DNA from 3 places in the Flavobacterium glycogeni genome. Region 3 is predicted to be linked to each of the others. Evidence: riboswitches for the same ligand, from Rfam matches in the RefSeq annotation. Region 3 holds a riboswitch; each other region holds the start of a gene.
The links. A riboswitch is a leader RNA that binds a small molecule or an ion and turns the genes downstream of it on or off. The one in region 3 is predicted to bind S-adenosylmethionine.
Positions count from the first base shown of each region.

Region 1: it holds a riboswitch for S-adenosylmethionine, as region 3 does, so the genes downstream of both, ACNQGX_RS08095 (alpha/beta fold hydrolase) here and ACNQGX_RS00390 (Na+/H+ antiporter NhaC family protein) in region 3, are expected to answer to the same signal.
Region 2: it holds a riboswitch for S-adenosylmethionine, as region 3 does, so the genes downstream of both, ACNQGX_RS08170 (homocysteine S-methyltransferase family protein) here and ACNQGX_RS00390 (Na+/H+ antiporter NhaC family protein) in region 3, are expected to answer to the same signal.

Region 1 covers NZ_JBLVPV010000007.1:157,800-163,599, forward strand. Annotated here, with positions in the region: gene metK (methionine adenosyltransferase) at 1-452, opposite strand, end outside; gene ACNQGX_RS08090 (hypothetical protein) at 1,216-1,425, shown strand; SAM riboswitch class I at 1,656-1,793, shown strand; gene ACNQGX_RS08095 (alpha/beta fold hydrolase) at 1,872-2,834, shown strand; gene thrA (bifunctional aspartate kinase/homoserine dehydrogenase I) at 2,859-5,273, shown strand; gene ACNQGX_RS08105 (GNAT family N-acetyltransferase) at 5,342-5,800, shown strand, end outside.
Region 2 covers NZ_JBLVPV010000007.1:172,737-178,536, forward strand. Annotated here, with positions in the region: gene ACNQGX_RS08150 (nitrite reductase) at 1-137, shown strand, start outside; gene cobA (uroporphyrinogen-III C-methyltransferase) at 127-903, shown strand; gene ACNQGX_RS08160 (precorrin-2 dehydrogenase/sirohydrochlorin ferrochelatase family protein) at 1,017-1,655, shown strand; gene ACNQGX_RS08165 (NAD(P)/FAD-dependent oxidoreductase) at 1,753-2,805, shown strand; SAM riboswitch class I at 2,898-3,017, shown strand; gene ACNQGX_RS08170 (homocysteine S-methyltransferase family protein) at 3,317-4,366, shown strand; gene ACNQGX_RS08175 (hypothetical protein) at 4,436-4,714, shown strand; gene metH (methionine synthase) at 5,016-5,800, shown strand, end outside.
Region 3 covers NZ_JBLVPV010000001.1:87,991-93,790, reverse strand. Annotated here, with positions in the region: gene ACNQGX_RS00400 (hypothetical protein) at 1-1,154, opposite strand, end outside; gene fabG (3-oxoacyl-[acyl-carrier-protein] reductase) at 1,219-1,965, opposite strand; gene ACNQGX_RS00390 (Na+/H+ antiporter NhaC family protein) at 2,040-3,362, opposite strand; SAM-I-IV-variant riboswitch at 3,426-3,522, opposite strand; gene ACNQGX_RS00385 (hypothetical protein) at 3,651-4,073, opposite strand; gene sucD (succinate--CoA ligase subunit alpha) at 4,289-5,161, opposite strand; gene ACNQGX_RS00375 (nuclear transport factor 2 family protein) at 5,256-5,618, opposite strand; gene ACNQGX_RS00370 (UDP-3-O-(3-hydroxymyristoyl)glucosamine N-acyltransferase) at 5,620-5,800, opposite strand, start outside.

The DNA.
Region 1 (5,800 bases), on a different contig from region 3:
AAAACAGCTAATTCCTGCAATAATTTATGAGATAAATCAAGTGCCAATGGCATGTAATTTTCTGTTTCATTAGTAGCGTAACCAAACATCATTCCTTGGTCACCGGCACCTTGTTCTTCTGGATTTGCTCTGTCAACTCCTTGATTAATATCAGCAGATTGTTCGTGAATAGCAGAAAGAATTCCACAAGAATTGGCTTCAAACATGTACTCGCTTTTTGTGTAACCAATTTTTCTGATTACATCACGAGCGATTTGTTGCACGTCTAAATATGTATTTGATTTTACTTCACCAGCCAAAATTACCTGACCAGTAGTTACTAAAGTTTCGCAAGCTACTTTTGAGTCAGCATCAAATGCCAAAAAATTATCAATTAATGCATCCGAAATTTGATCTGCAATTTTGTCTGGATGTCCTTCGCTTACAGATTCTGACGTAAATAAATAGGCCATAATAATTATTATTTTAAAATTAAGCGAGAAAAAATAATTGCTGAAAAGGACTAAAGAAGAGTTTCTGCTTTAGCATTTTTTCTACTGAAAAATTTTCAGTATTCATAATGAATTGATTTCATTATGAAGAGGTTGCAATCAGTTCAAATTTTTCCTCTTGTATTCGGGTGCAAATGTATGAAACCATTTTGAATTGCAAATTAATCTTAACTTTTTTTTGTTGATAAATCTTTTCATCTGCTTATATAAATATAAAAGAGAATGTTGGGTTCGTTTTTCTTTGTATTTTTTTTTGAAACTTATTTGGAAAATTCAGAAATAGTTAGCATATTTGTTACAACAAAAAAAGAAAGATGAAATTTAATGTGTGTAATATGTCAAAAGCCATTCAGGAAAAGTCCTGTGGGTTGTCTATTGCTTAAATTTAAATTAAAATTTATATAGCAAAAGCCTCCCAAGAAAATGGGAGGCTTTTTTTTTGAAATCTATTTAGCTTAAAACAAAACAATATTAATTACAGAATGAATAACCTGAAAATCCAGAATACAAATAATTTTAAAGTCAAAAATATGATTTGTGCCAATGCCATTATGTGCATTCGTGTCTGTTGATTCCAAAAGTATAAGTTTATAACACAACTTAAAACCCCTTTTGGATACGTATCTAAAAGGGGTTTTTTCATTAAAATTAGTTTGCAAGTATAAGAAGATTTCAGAATTCAAAAACAATTTAAAACAAAACTAACATCGTAAATTCAAATAGTATGAGCACATTAAAGTATTTCCCAAAGACATTGCGGCTACTAAAAGGCTTTAGTTTCAGAACCAAAGCAGAAAAGGAAAGCGATTCAAAAAACGAATTGACACATCCAAGATTTGAAATATCAAAAAATGACCCTTTGGCACAAAAAATAGTGCCGAGTTCATTACTATTTCAAATGTATTCAAAAGAAAATGAAGAACTTTTTATTTAAAAAGGGGATCGTTATTTTAGCTTTTGAATCTTCGATAGTAAATCTCAAATTATGATTTCGACGAAAGATAAAACCATAGTCTTGTGTTTTCTCTTTCGTCGGGATAATGATTATGCGTGCGATTTTTCAAGTCAATTTGCAATAAATCAATTAGAACCAATTTGATAAAAATTTGGTTGTTTAAAAAAATAGTAGTTAATTTGTGCCTTTAAGTTCAAAAACGTATTGAAATGTTATAAAGAAAGGCAGAGGGATTAGACCCGATGAAGCCTTAGCAACCCTTCGATTTATCGAAGAAGGTGCTGCATTCTACCTTTATTCTGTCCCGAAGCCTCGGGATATTTCAGAATCTAAAGGAAAGATAACACAAAGAATTCTTCTAGTTCACTTCTAGCTTTCTTTCTAATATTTCCAGACACAAATCAAAAATCATAAAAGATTTGAAATTGGAAAATAAACCAACATCTATTACATTACAAAATTTCACCACCGAAAGTGGGGCTTTTTATGCTACCTTAAACTTAAGTTTTCAAGTTTTTGGACCAGTTTTACATACAGCTCCAATCGTTTTGGTAAATCATGCCTTGACTGGAAATTCCCAAGTTGTGGGAGATAAAGGTTGGTGGAATGATTTAATTGGAGCGCACAAAACCATCGATACCAATAAATATACAATACTGGCTTTTAATGTTCCGGGAAATGGTTTTGATGATGCTATCATTGAAAATTATTCGGATTTTAATACCAGAGACATTGCCAAAATTTTTATCGAAGGCATTCATTTCCTTAAAATAGAGCGACTTTATGCTATTATTGGTGGCTCTGTTGGCGGAGGAATTGCTTGGGAACTGGTGGCTTTAGAACCAAAAATCACGCAACATTTAATTCCTATTGCAACCGATTGGAAATCGACGGATTGGTTAATTGCCAATTGCTTTTTACAGGAACAAATTCTGAAAAACTCGTCAAAACCTATTGAAGATGCTCGAATTCATGCCATGCTTTGTTACCGGACTCCAGAATCTTTTGCTGCAAAATTTCAGAGAACCACCAATGAGGAATTAGCTATTTTCAATGTAGAAAGCTGGTTGTGGCATCATGGTGAAAAGCTTCAAAAACGCTTTCAAATTTCGTCTTACAAAATGATGAATCAATTGTTGAAGACGATAGATATTACCAGAAACAGTGATTCATTTGAAGAAATAACGTCAAAAATCGAAGCTGATATTCATATTATAGGTATCAATTCAGATTTGTTTTTTACTGCAAATGAAAATAAAGCAACTTACGAGGAATTAAAAAAATATAAAAATAATGTCACCTATCAGGAAATTGTTTCCATTCACGGACACGATGCTTTTTTGATAGAATACAAACAATTAGACAATTTGCTTGCAGCTATTTTTTAGAGGCAACACAACACAACACACAAAATGAAAATATTAAAATTTGGAGGTAAATCTTTATCGAATGGCGACGGAATAAATAAGGTAGTTGCGATTATTACAGATAAAGTAAATCAAGGAGAAGAAATTGCAATTGTGGTTTCAGCAAGAGGAAATGCTACAGATGAGTTGGAAGAAATTTTAAGTATTGCTTCTAAAAATGGAGATTACAAACCTTTATTTGAGGATTTCAAAAAATACCAACAAGACGATTATCAAGAGGTAGATTTGTCTGAGGAATTCAATGTTTTGGAAAAATTATTCGAAGGCGTAAGTTTAATTGGCGATTACAGCAATAAAATTAAAGACCAAATTTTATCAAAAGGAGAATTGCTTTCTGCAAAATTACTGACAGCTATTCTGATTGGAAATGGAATAAATGCCCGTTTTGCAGATACTCGAGAGTTGATAAAAACGGATTCTAAATTTGGTGATGCACAACCTTTGGAACAAATTTCGAAGAAAAATGTAATCAATTATTTCAAACAAAATAACGGAACAACCGTGAACATTGTTACTGGTTTTATTGGTTCTAATAACAATAATGACACCACCACTTTAGGAAGAAATGGCAGTAATTACACCGCTTCTTTGATTGCGAATTACTTAAATGCGGACGAATTACAGAATTATACACACGTAGACGGAATTTATACGGCGAATCCGGATTTAGTGCTTGATGCTAAAAAAATTGACCATTTGACTTTTAATGAGGCGAATGAGTTGGCTAATTTTGGTGCGACAATTCTTCATGCAAAAACCATTATTCCTTTGTTGGAAAAAAACATTCCACTTCGTATTTTGAACACATTCAACCACGAAAATAAAGGAACATTAATCACATCCAATTCTAACAAAGAAGGAATTAAAACACTTTCGGTACTTGAAAATGTTTCGTTAGTGAATCTGGAAGGAAGAGGATTGCTGGGGAAAACTGGAGTTGATGCCCGTATTTTTAGAGTGATGGGAGACAACGATATTAGCGTAAGCATCATTTCTCAAGGCTCTTCAGAAAGAGGGATTGGTTTGGTAGTTGCTGCTGATAAAGCGACTAAAGCAATGATTGAATTAGAGAAAGAATTCGAAAATGATTTCTATTCAAAAGATGTGAATAAAATCACGGTAACGGATAATGTTTCGGTAATTTCTATCATTGGCCAGGATTTGAGTACGTTTCACAAGCCTTATACGGCGTTGATAAAAAATAAAATTGTCCCGATTCTTTTCAATAATACGGTTACGGGCAAAAACGTGAGTTTGGTTGTGAAAAAATCGCAACTGAACAAAGCCTTAAACGTGATTCACGGAGAGATTTTTGGAGTTTCAAAGAAAATCAACATCGCTATTTTCGGACATGGATTAGTGGGCGGAACGTTGATTAACCAAATATTGGAATCAGCCGCAACTATCGAGAAAAGAAAAGATATCAAACTGAATGTTTTTGCTATTGCGAATTCAAGTAATGTACTTTTAAATAAAAACGGCGTTACTCCAAATTGGAAAAATGAAATTCAAAACAATGGCTTTTCTTATACTATCGATGATGTAATTGCTTACGCAAATGAGCATCATTTGGAGAATTTGATTGCGATTGATAATACGGCAAGTGCGACATTTGTTGAAAATTATATTCCTCTGGCAGAAAGCAGTTTCGATTTGATTTCTTCTAATAAAGTTGCCAATACGTTGAGTTATAGTTTTTATAAAAAACTGCGAAAAGTATTGGCGGATAATCAAAAGAGTTATCTTTATGAAACCAATGTTGGAGCTGGATTACCGTTGATTGATACGATTAAATTATTGCACCTTTCAGGAGAAAATATCACGAAGATTAAAGGCGTTTTCTCTGGAACATTGAGTTATTTGTTCAATAATTTTTCTGCAAAAGACGCTTCGTTCAGCGAAATATTGAAGGAAGCAATTGATAATGGATATACCGAGCCAGATCCAAGAGAAGATTTGTGTGGGAATGATGTTGGTCGAAAATTATTGATTTTGGCAAGAGAATTAGACTTGCAAAATGAGTTTGAAGAAGTTGATATTCAAAATTTAATCCCAGAACATTTACGGGAAGGTGATGTTTCTGATTTTCTAAATAAACTGACGGAGTTTGATCCAATCTATGCTAAAATAAAAGCGGAACAAAAACCAAATCACGTGTTGCGATATATAGGTGAATTGTCAGGCGATTTGCAAAATGATAAAGGAAATCTGGAAGTAAAACTAGTTTCTGTACCATCAGATACGGCTTTAGGTGGATTGAAAGGTTCTGATTCTTTCTTCGAAATTTACACAGAATCGTATGGCGACAGACCAATTGTTATTCAAGGCGCAGGCGCAGGATCAGCAGTAACGGCGAGAGGTGTTTTTGGAGATATTTTGAGATTGTCGGATAAAGGGTAATGATTTAAGATTTTTAGAAGTATTAAAAAAGCAATGTTTTATGAAGCATGATTTAAAAGTAAAAAGTAATGAAATATTTCAATCAAGAAACAGAAAGAGTTTTATTTAGAAAAGTGACCATGTCTGATGTGGAAATTTGGAGTAAATTTTTTATAAATAATGAGATGCTCAAGTTTGTGGGAATTGATATGTTAAAAGAGCCAGAAGTTCTAGCAACAGAATGGATTTCGAGACAATTAGAACGTTACGAATCACATGGATTAGGACATCTTGCTGTTGTCGAAAAGCAAACAGGGAATCTCATAGGAATGAGCGGGATAATACCTCGAGAAGTTGATGGTAAAAATGAAATGGAAATAGCCTATTCATTAAAACAAGAGTTTTGGGGTAAAGGTTATGCCACTGAAATTGCAACACATTTAAAGAAATTCGGACTTGAAAACGGCATTTCAAATCGGTTTGTTTCCATCATTGCAAAAGAGAATACAGCCTCTATAAACGTAGCAAAGAAAAATGACATGACCATT
Region 2 (5,800 bases), on a different contig from region 3:
CGTTAAGAGATTTGGTATATCAAATCAACCAAAATGAACCTTCGGGGGAATTTGCACAAAAATACATTCAAGAAGCAGCAGCCTTTTTTGAAAATATAGAATCGTATAGAGCAAAAGATTTAGCAGATGAGAAATAAAGTAAAACCATTCGTAACCTTAGTTGGAGCAGGTCCGGGAGATCCTGATTTGCTTACCATCAAAGGCGCAAAAGCACTTGCCGAAGCTCAAGTGGTTTTGTATGATGCTTTGGCTAATGAGGAAATCTTGACTTATGCGCCAAAGAAATCCATAAAAATATTTGTTGGAAAAAGAAAAGGCTGTCATGAATATTCACAAGATCAAATCAATCAGTTGATTGTGGATAATGCGCTTACGTATGGAAATGTGGTTCGATTAAAAGGCGGTGATCCATTTATATTTGGACGAGGAAGCGAAGAAATAGAGTATGTAGAAAGCTTTGGAATCCCTACCTTTGTTATTCCTGGGATCTCTTCATCCATTGCAGTTCCCGCTTATCAAGGGATTTCTTTGACCAAAAGAGGAGTGTCCGAAAGTTTTTGGGTAATAACCGGCACGACCTCCGCTAGGAAATTATCGAACGATGTTGCCTTGGCAGCACAGTCTTCGGCAACAGTGGTAATCTTGATGGGGATGAGCAAATTGGAACAAATTATTGCCTTGTTTCAAAAGGAATCCAAAGGGGAAACTCCCGTAGCGATCATTCAAAACGGAACTATGCCAGATGAAAAAATAGGCGTTGGGACTATAGATACAATTCAACAGGTTGTCACGGAGAACAAATTAAGTTCGCCGGCAATAATTGTTATTGGAGAAGTGGTTAAAGAAAGCAATAAGTTGAAAGGATTTTACGAAGAATTTTTGTCTAAAGAAATCAGTAGATAAAGCAAGAGAACTCCATAGGAGTGTTACATATTGTGATTCCGAAGATTCGGGAGATTTCAATCCGATGATGATTATCTAGCGTCAGATTTTAATCCGATAAAAATGAAAATAAAATGGAAACTATTAACGAACGAAACTCCGTAAAGTCACCCCCTCCTTCGGAGGGGGCTGGGGGGAGGAACGAATTATATCCTATTTTTTTAAAACTACACAACCTCAATGTGCTTATTGTAGGCGGAGGAAATGTGGGTTTAGAAAAGTTATCATTTATGCTAAAATCCAGTCCAAATGCAAATGTTGAGGTGGTGGCACCAAAGTTTTTGCCAGAATTGGAAGAGTTGGTTGAAAAACATCCTTCGGTGAAATTGACTAAAGCCAAGTTCAAGAAAAAAATGTTGAAGAAAAGGCACATGGTTATTGCCTGTACCGATGATTTGAAAGTCAATAAACGAGTGTTTGATTTCTCCAGAAAAAGATATTTGATTTGCAATATTGCTGACACGCCAGATTTATGTGATTATTATTTGGGCGGTATTGTAACCAAAGGAAATGTAAAAATTGCGATTTCGACAAACGGAAAATCACCTACAACAGCCAAAAGATTACGGGAGTTTTTCGAAGAAATAATCCCGGACGATATCAACAAAATGGTCGAAAACCTAAATGAATATCGCAAAACCTTGAAAGGAAATTTCGAAGAAAAAGTGCAGAAAATGAATGAAATTACAGAAGCATTAAAAAATAAAGAATAGAACAGTCACAAATAAATGAATGATATAAATCATATAAATGTATAATAATAATTCGTTTATTTGTACTTATTAAGAATGATTACAAACAATAAATAAAATGGTTAGAACAGACATACTTATAATAGGAGCCGGACCGACAGGTTTATTTGCAGTTTTTGAAGCAGGATTGTTAAAATTAAAATGTCATATTTTAGATGCCTTGCCACAAGCCGGCGGACAATTATCTGAATTATATCCAAAAAAACCTATTTATGATATTCCAGGATTTCCTGAAGTATTGGCGGGTGATTTGGTTGATAATTTAATGGAGCAAATCAAGCAGTTTGAGCCGGGATTCACGCTGGGAGAACGTGCCGAAACAATCGAAAAACAAGAAGACGGAAGTTTCATCGTAACCTCAAATAAAGGGAAAAGATTTCATGCTTCGGTTGTAGCGATTGCTGGTGGTTTGGGAAGTTTTGAACCAAGAAAACCATTGATCGAAGACATCGAATTTTACGAAGACAAAGGAATCAAGTATTTCATCAAAAATCCGGAAAAATTCAGGGACAAAAGAGTAGTAATCGCCGGAGGTGGTGATTCAGCTTTAGACTGGAGTATTTTCTTGTCGAATGTAGCTTCTGAGGTAACTTTAATTCACCGTAGAAATGAATTTAGAGGTGCTTTAGATTCGGTAGAAAAAGTACAGGAATTAAAGAACTTAGGGAAAATAAAAATGATTACGCCGGCAGAAGTAGTTGGTTTGAATGGAGCTGAACATTTAGAATCAATTGACATTGAGGAGAATGGAGCACACAGAACCATTCCTACCGATTATTTTATTCCTCTTTTTGGATTAACTCCAAAATTAGGTCCTATCGGAGACTGGGGATTAGAAATCGAAAAGAATGCTATCAAAGTAAATAATGCATTGGATTATCAAACGAATATTCCGGGGATTTTTGCCATTGGTGACGTAAATACCTATCCAGGAAAATTAAAGTTGATCCTTTGCGGATTCCACGAAGCGACATTAATGTGTCAGGCAGCGTACCAAATCATCAATCCGGGCAAGAAATATGTATTGAAATATACTACAGTTTCTGGTGTTGACGGGTTTGACGGAACCCGTAAAGAGGCTCCAAAAGCCGTGGTGAAAGCCATAGTTTAACAACTTAACACAAACTAGTTAAAAAATATAGCGCTAATACTTGCAAGTATTAGCGCTATGTCTTTACTTTGCACTGTTCATATATTTATTGAAAGTTATCACGAAAGGCGGAGGGAAAGACCCAATGAAACCTTAGCAACCCTTTATCTTTAAAGAAGGTGCTACATTCTACTTTATACGGAACTAGTTTCAGTATCTAAGATAGATAACACACGAATACTCACTTAGTATTTCTCAAACCTTTTCTTGACAACATATCGATATTTAGCTTACTGAATTAATTTCAGTATCAGGAGCGAACAATTGGCGTTTTTCTGCCAATACCGTTCCCGCTTTACGCTATATCTTTTTTTTATTTTACCCTGTCAGGGTTTAAAACCCTGACAGGGTAAAATAAAAAAAAGGATACCGCTGCAATCGGGGCTAAAGAGCTAAAATAGTGAACTTTTGTAATTATTAATCAAAAGTATAAATCCCGATACATATCGAGATTTACAAGAAATAAAAAGTTATGTCAAGCATTTCAAAAGATAGTTTAGGAGTTCCCCCTTCGGGGGTTAGGGGGACAATTCAAGAAGAAATAAAAAAGAGAATACTCGTGCTCGATGGAGCAATGGGAACCATGTTGCAACGCTACAATTTTTCGGAAGAAGATTTCCGAGGCGAACGTTTCAAGGATTTTCCGCATTCTCTCAAAGGGAATAACGATTTGTTGTCGCTCACACAGCCTAAAGCGATTCGTGATGTTCACGCTGCCTATTTTGAAGCGGGAGCTGATATCGTAGAAACCAATACTTTTTCTGGAACCACCATCGGTATGGCCGATTATTATCTGGAAGAATATGTTTACGAACTCAACTACGAATCGGCAAGAATCGCCCGTGAAGTAGCAGATGAATTTACAGCCAAAAATCCAGATAAACCTCGTTTTGTGGCGGGTTCAATAGGACCAACAAACAGAACAGCGAGTATGTCGCCAGATGTAAATGATCCAGGTTACCGAGCCGTAACTTTCGATGATTTACGTATTGCCTACAAACAGCAAGTAGAAGCTTTAATGGACGGTGGTTGTGATTTATTATTGGTGGAAACTATTTTTGACACCTTAAATGCAAAAGCAGCCCTTTTCGCGATTGAAGAAGTCAAAGACGAACGCAATATCGATATTCACATCATGGTTTCTGGAACGATAACCGATGCATCAGGAAGAACACTTTCGGGTCAAACGGTAGAAGCTTTTTTGATTTCTGTTTCGCACATTCCGTTGTTGAGCGTAGGTTTTAATTGTGCTTTGGGAGCCGATTTATTGAAACCGTACTTGCAAACATTGGCGCAAAATACTTCGTTCAATGTATCGGCACATCCAAATGCAGGATTACCAAATGCGTTTGGAGAGTATGACGAAACACCCGAACAAATGCAGGCATTCATCAAAGAATATTTGGACGATAATTTAATAAACATCATAGGTGGTTGTTGCGGAACAACCCCGGAGCATATCAAGTTGATCGCTGATATAGCGAAGGATTATAAGCCAAGAGTTTCGACTGCGGTGATGTAATGGATAAATAAGAAATATGCACGGATTAGGTAATTTTTCGAAAACAAATAAACCTTAAAATCTAGATAAATGAATAATCTATTTTGTTTAATAAAATTTGGAAGAAAAGAGAATTTAGAAAAATTAATTGAAAAAGGACAAATGAGATTTGGTGCTATTGTTGATTTTCAAAAGTCAACAGAAAAAGAACGAGGTGACAAATTTGAGGGAGCAATCAATATTACAAATGAACAATTTTCAAAAATAGAATGTGACCATCCTGATTTAGGAAAGTTTACTTTTCAACCAATTGCTAATTCCCCAGCTAGCGCGAGCGTCCCGCTCGTGACCTCAAACAAAGGCAGGTAAAAAGATTTTGAAAAAAAATAATTTAGAAAGGCACGAGCGGGACGCTCGCGCCAGCAACATACGAGTTCCATAGGAACTATACATTTTGTAGCAACGGAATTTATTCCGTTGATTGTAGATAAAAAATATAATGGTAAGCAGGGTCTTGCGTGAGGGATAGTAGCGGCATCCTTTTGTGGAGCGATAGCGGAACAAAAGATATAGCGAATAGCCGACCTTTGGGGCACGCCCAAAATAATGAGAAATAAAAAGATTAAACCTACAAGGTTTCTAAAACCTTGCAGGAGCAAATAAAACAAAAATGGCACAAGTAGAAATTAGAAGAAACCTTGTATTATCAGGATTAGAGCCTTTAATCATTACGCCAAACAGCGTTTTTGTAAACATTGGCGAACGAACCAATGTGACAGGTTCTAGAAAATTCCTTCGATTAATCAAGGAAGAAAAATACGAAGAAGCACTCAGCATAGCTAAAGAACAAGTTGAAGGAGGCGCACAAATCATCGATATTAATATGGATGAAGGAATGCTTGATGGTGAATATGCTATGACAAAATTCCTGAATTTAATCGCTGCGGAACCTGATATTTCTAGAGTTCCGATAATGATTGACAGCTCGAAATGGGATATTATCGAGGCGGGTCTGAAAGTGGTTCAGGGAAAGAGTGTCGTAAATTCTATTTCATTGAAAGAAGGGGAAGAACAATTTATTCATCACGCCAAATTGATTAAACGCTACGGAGCTGCGGCAATTATTATGGCTTTTGATGAGGTGGGGCAAGCCGATAATTACGAACGTCGAGTAGAAATTTGCCAACGTTCGTATGATATTTTGGTAAACAAAGTTGGTTTTCCTCCACAGGATATTATTTTCGATTTGAATATATTTCCAGTGGCGACAGGTATGGAAGAACACCGCCTGAATGCTTTGGATTTCTTTAGAGGAACCAAATGGGTTCGGGAAAATTTGCCACACGCACACATTAGCGGAGGTGTAAGTAACGTTTCATTCTCATTTAGAGGAAATGACACGGTTCGGGAAGCCATGCACTCGGTGTTTTTGTACCACGCGATCCAAAACGGAAT
Region 3 (5,800 bases):
CCGCTCATTTTAAAGCTCAAATTATCCTGCTGCTGATTCAGAAAATTAAAATCGGTGTTGTTTCCAGTAATAATAAACGTGTTGATTCCGGCACCTTTATTATTCTCAAAAATGGTTTTGAATTCGGTTGTTGGCTGGTATAAAATTAAAACATTAAAATCTTGCAATGTTTTGACTTCATTTGGCTTAATGATTGTTACTTTACGTTGTACATTAGATTCAATGGCCCTTTTTAGCGCCCCTAAATCAGGATGATTTATAGCAGATACTATAGCAATATTTGTTTTTTGATCTATAACTTCAACCGCAAAATTCTTGGTATTATTATACGTATTTTTTTCCTTTTCTTTCGATGAAATAGAGGCTTTAAAAACCTGTAATCCTATTTTATCAGCCGGTAAAAGCACACTTACAATTGCCGTTTTTTTGGAAGGCGAAAAGGTAATAGATTGTTTACTGAATACCGAATTTCCTTGCGAAATGATGAAATCAGCTGTTACGTTTTTTGTTCCTGAATACTGTAAAAAAGCTTCTACAGGAAATTTATTTTTGTGAAAAGCGTATTTGTTAACGTTCAGCTGATTGATTTTAAAATCTAAAAAAGTCGTTGTATCACCTACAATTACGGGATATATTTTATTCACAACATCAAAACTATAGACATAATCATTCCCGGAAGTTTGATTTCCATCAGTAATTAAAACCGCTGGATAGATTGCATTTTTATAAATACTTTTTAGATTTTTGGCAACAACATCAATATTAGTTTGGGTTCCTTTAAAATCAAATGTTTCTGTAGGTTTAAAATCATCTGAAAACTGATACGATTGCACGTCGAATTTCTCTTGTAAATCCGAGTTTGATTGTATTTTTTTATACAATTCCAATGCTTTTTCATTGGCATTCAAAAACGAAATAGAACTCGAATTGTCAACAACAATCGGTAAAGGCGTTTTTACGGTTTCAAGCGTATTTTTGGTTATTATTGGATTAATCAACAATAATAAAATTCCAAAAATGGATGAAAAACGCAAAAAAGCCAAAAACCAACCGATTTTCGATTTGTTTTTGGCTTTGTAGATATATTGAAAAAATGACAAACCGCCAGCTATTAGTAAAGAAAGAAGTAATAATAGTAAAGTGTTTGTTGTCATATTTTAGTAGTGTTCAGTCATCAGTATTCAGCAACTGAGCACTGATGACTGATCACTATTTTTTTTAGGTAAGCATTCCTCCACAAACATTCATAACCTGTCCCGTTACGTAAGCACTCATGTCTGAAGCAAAGAAAAGACACGCATTGGCAACATCTTCAGTCGTTCCGCCACGTTTCAACGGAATTCCGTCTCTCCATCCTTTTACAACATCTTCGTTTAATTTAGCCGTCATTTCTGTTTCTATAAATCCTGGAGCAATTACATTGCAACGAATGTTACGAGATCCTAATTCCAATGCTACTGATTTAGAAAAACCAATAACTCCCGCTTTAGAAGCAGCATAATTAGTTTGTCCTGCATTTCCTTTCACCCCTACTACTGAACTCATATTGATTATAGAACCAGAACGTTGTTTCAGGAAAGTACGTTGAATTGCTTTGGTCATATTAAAAACCGATTTCAAGTTAACATCAATTACTTGATCGAAATCTCCTTCAGACATACGCATCAAAAGGTTGTCTTTAGTAATTCCGGCATTGTTAATTAGAATATCAACCGTTCCAAATTCAGCTAAAACCGCATCAACAAAAGTTTGCGCTTCATTAAAATCGGCAGCATTTGATTGGTATCCTTTGGCTTTAATTCCAAGCGCATTCAATTCATTTTCTAATGCCAAAGCTGATTCTACAGATGAGCTGTAGGTGAATGCTACATTTGCTCCATGTTTTGCAAAAACTTCAGCAATTCCCTTTCCAATTCCGCGACTCGCACCTGTAATTATGGCTACTTTTCCTTCTAGTAATTTCATATTCTATCGTTCGTTTGTATTTTTTTTTATAAGACAAATATAACAATTCAATTCAAAAATTTTATGTCAAAAGCTTAAACTTTCAAAAATCTATTTATCGATTTATCCCAAAAATCGCTGTAAATGGCAATTAAAGTAACTAAAAACAAAAATAAGAGATACCAAGCATTACTGAGTAAATCTAAGAAATTCAGTTTACCATTAGCAAAACTTAAAATCAACAACACTTGAGCGCCATAAGGCAAAATTCCTTGTACAATACAAGCAAAAATATCCAGTAAAGTTGCTGTTTTTTTAGAGCTCAAATTATACTCATCATTAATTTCTTTGGCTATAGAACCAGTAATAACAATGGAAACCGTATTATTGGCGATAGCCATATTAGTAAAACTCACTAAGGTACCAATTCCCATTTGCGCCGATTTTTTGTTTTTAATTCTTGATTTAATTTTGTGAATGACAAAATCAATTCCACCTGCTTTTTCTACCAATGCCGCTAAACCACCCGTAAGCATGGATAACAAGAATATATCGGTCATGCTCGTAAACCCTTCGTATATTTTTTGTGCAAACACTAAAATAGTAAAATCGGCACCAATAATTCCAATAATTCCTGCTACCACAATTCCGATGATTAAAGTTGTGAAAACATTAATTCCAATTATGGCAAGGACAATCACTAGCAAATAGGGCAAAATAGTCACTAATTCGTAGCTCGATTTTGGAATAGCGACAGCCGTAACTTCCGAATTTAATCCTAAATAGAAAAGTAAAAAAATGGTAATTACCGAAGCCGGAAAAGCGATGAACAGATTTACTTTAAATTTATCTTTCATTTCGCATCCCAAAGACTGAGTAGCCGCAATGGTTGTATCAGAAATCATCGATAGATTATCCCCTAACATGGCGCCCCCCAATAAAGATCCCGCGATTAACGCAAGCGGAGAACCGCTTTTTTCAGCAAGACTTACCGCAATTGGTCCTAATGCTACAATTGCACCAACTGAAGTTCCTGTAGCAGTCGAAAGAAAAGAAGCAATCAGGAAAATTCCTAATGGAAAATAAGCCACATCAATATTGTTGATACCTAAATTCACCACAGAATCAACTCCTCCCATTGCTTTAGTGACAGTGGCAAAAGCGCCTGCAAGCAAATAAATCAAACACATGGTGATTATTTTACTCTCGCCACAACCGGAAATTAGAGTATTTACTTTGTCTTCTGTTGATTGTTTGAAAAGTAAAAAAGCAGCTATAATCCCTAATAAAACCGCTACTGGAGATGGGAATGCATAAAAATCATTAAGCCAAATTCCAGCTCCTAAAAAGGTTAAAATAAAAATAAATAACGGAAGTAATGCCAATGCATTTCCTTTTAGTTGAATTTTTTTTGTCATAAATAATGGTATAAAATGAATCCATTACCACGACTAACAAATAAACCAAAATATAAAAATGATTAAAACAACATTTTTTCCAAAGGATTTGGCTTATCGTTTTAGCACCTTGCTTGTTGTTGCAGGTTGCTATCCTTTTAAAGGATTCGTGATAACGGGTGCAAAAGTAATTAATTATTTATGAAATAATTTGGATTTCATTCAAAAAAAATAATAATTCAGAAAAAAGCGTCACATAAAAATGTGACGCAATTATAATTAAAATATTGGAAAACAGACTTTAAACAATTAAAAAGCTACATTCCATTTTGGCAATCTTCCATTTTCGTCAAGGAAATTTTGTAAAACTTGTCCTTCTACAAATGTTGGGATTGCTTTTGTTTTATCGTTGAATGTCTCATACCAAACCACTTCTAGCGTGCTGATATCTTCGATTTTCATTTGTGCTGGCCAAGAATATTTTCTTCCTGTTTTTGCAAATTGGTGTCCTTCTACAATTTTTTCTTTTAGACCACCATTTTTAATTTTCAAAGTTCCATCATTTTGAACAGTTCCAGTAGAACCAACCATAATCAACTCTTTTTCCTCCCCTACAGAATACACTAAAAACACTCCAGATCCTTCTGAAGCATTACAAACTTCTGCTAGACTGTCCTCTGTAGTAAATGAAAACTGATTGGTAACTTTGAATTTTTTTAACTCTTTGTACATATTATTTTATTTTTATTTGAACTGGCTTCGGCAAAAAAATACCCCACAAAATCGTGAGGCCCATTAGAAACCATTCGTTTATGTTTGTTCTTATTAGGATTACATCTGAAAAACAGATGCATTTAATAAAGTGCAAAGATATTTCTTTAATTCAATTTATAATAAAAAAGCCCCACAAATTGTGAGGCTTTTAAAATATTTAATTAGAGTTTAGATTAACCTAAAACTTCTTTTACTTTTTTACCAATTTCAGCTGGAGAATCTACCACGTGAATTCCACATTCTCTCATGATTTGTTTCTTAGCTTCAGCAGTATCGTCAGATCCACCAACGATTGCACCTGCATGTCCCATTGTACGTCCTGCTGGAGCGGTAACTCCTGCAATGAATCCTACAACCGGTTTACGGTTACCATCCGCTTTGATCCAATGAGCAGCATCAGCTTCTAATTGTCCACCAATTTCACCTATCATTACGATACATTCCGTTTCAGGGTCATTCATCAATAATTCAACTGCTTCTTTTGTAGTAGTTCCAATGATTGGGTCTCCTCCAATACCAATTGCAGTAGTGATTCCTAATCCTTGTTTTACCACTTGGTCAGCAGCTTCGTACGTTAATGTTCCCGATTTAGATACAATACCAACAGTTCCTTTTTTGAAAACAAAACCTGGCATAATACCAACTTTAGCTTCACCCGGAGTAATTACACCTGGACAGTTTGGACCTATTAATCTAGAATTTCTTTCTTTAACGTAACTATTTGCTTTTATCATGTCAGCAACAGGAATTCCTTCAGTAATTGCAATAATTACTTTAATTCCAGCATCTGCAGCTTCCATAATTGCATCAGCAGCAAAAGCAGGCGGTACAAAAATGATAGTCGTATCAGCTCCTGCTTGTTCTACAGCATCTTTTACAGTATTGAAAACTGGCCTGTCTAAGTGAGTTGTTCCCCCTTTTCCTGGAGTTACACCACCAACAACGTTAGTACCGTACTCAATCATTTGAGAAGCATGGAAAGTTCCTTCGCTTCCTGTAAAACCTTGAACAATTATTTTGGAATCTTTATTAACTAAAACACTCATGATATATTTTTTATGTAGTTTTTAAAATTGTTATGCAAAAGTATAAAATAGTAATCAGTAATCAGTATTCAGTATTCAGTTTTTTGCTACTAAATTATGATAATTGACTCATTTGATACCCTCGAAATAGTTTATTGTCTTTTATTTGCCAAATAACCATAAAATGCGCCAATAACATTTCTTCTCTAGGATTCTCTATCGTTTTCACAAAATGAGAGTACCGTACCGAAATTAAATCATTTTCAGACATAATATGACTAATTCTAACCTTTGAACGAACATAGGCTTTACTTAAATCATTAGACAGGCTCAATAAAGAATCATAATCCAATTGGATAAATCCCTTACTGCTATTCCATTCAACGATCACTTCAGGATGCAAAAAATCTTTTATGACTTCGCTATCGATAAGAGCATCTGATTTGTAAAATTTCTGAACGACTTCTTTAGCAGACATATTATTTTAGTTTATTTAGAATTTCTGGTATCTTCTTGATATTAGCCAATTGTTTCAATTTTTCTCTTGATTCTTCAATTGGTGTACCAAAATAGGACTTTCCTCCTTCTACTGATTTTGTAACTCCCGTTTGACCAAGAATAACTGCCTTTGCTCCTATCGTGATTCCGCTGGTGGTTCCT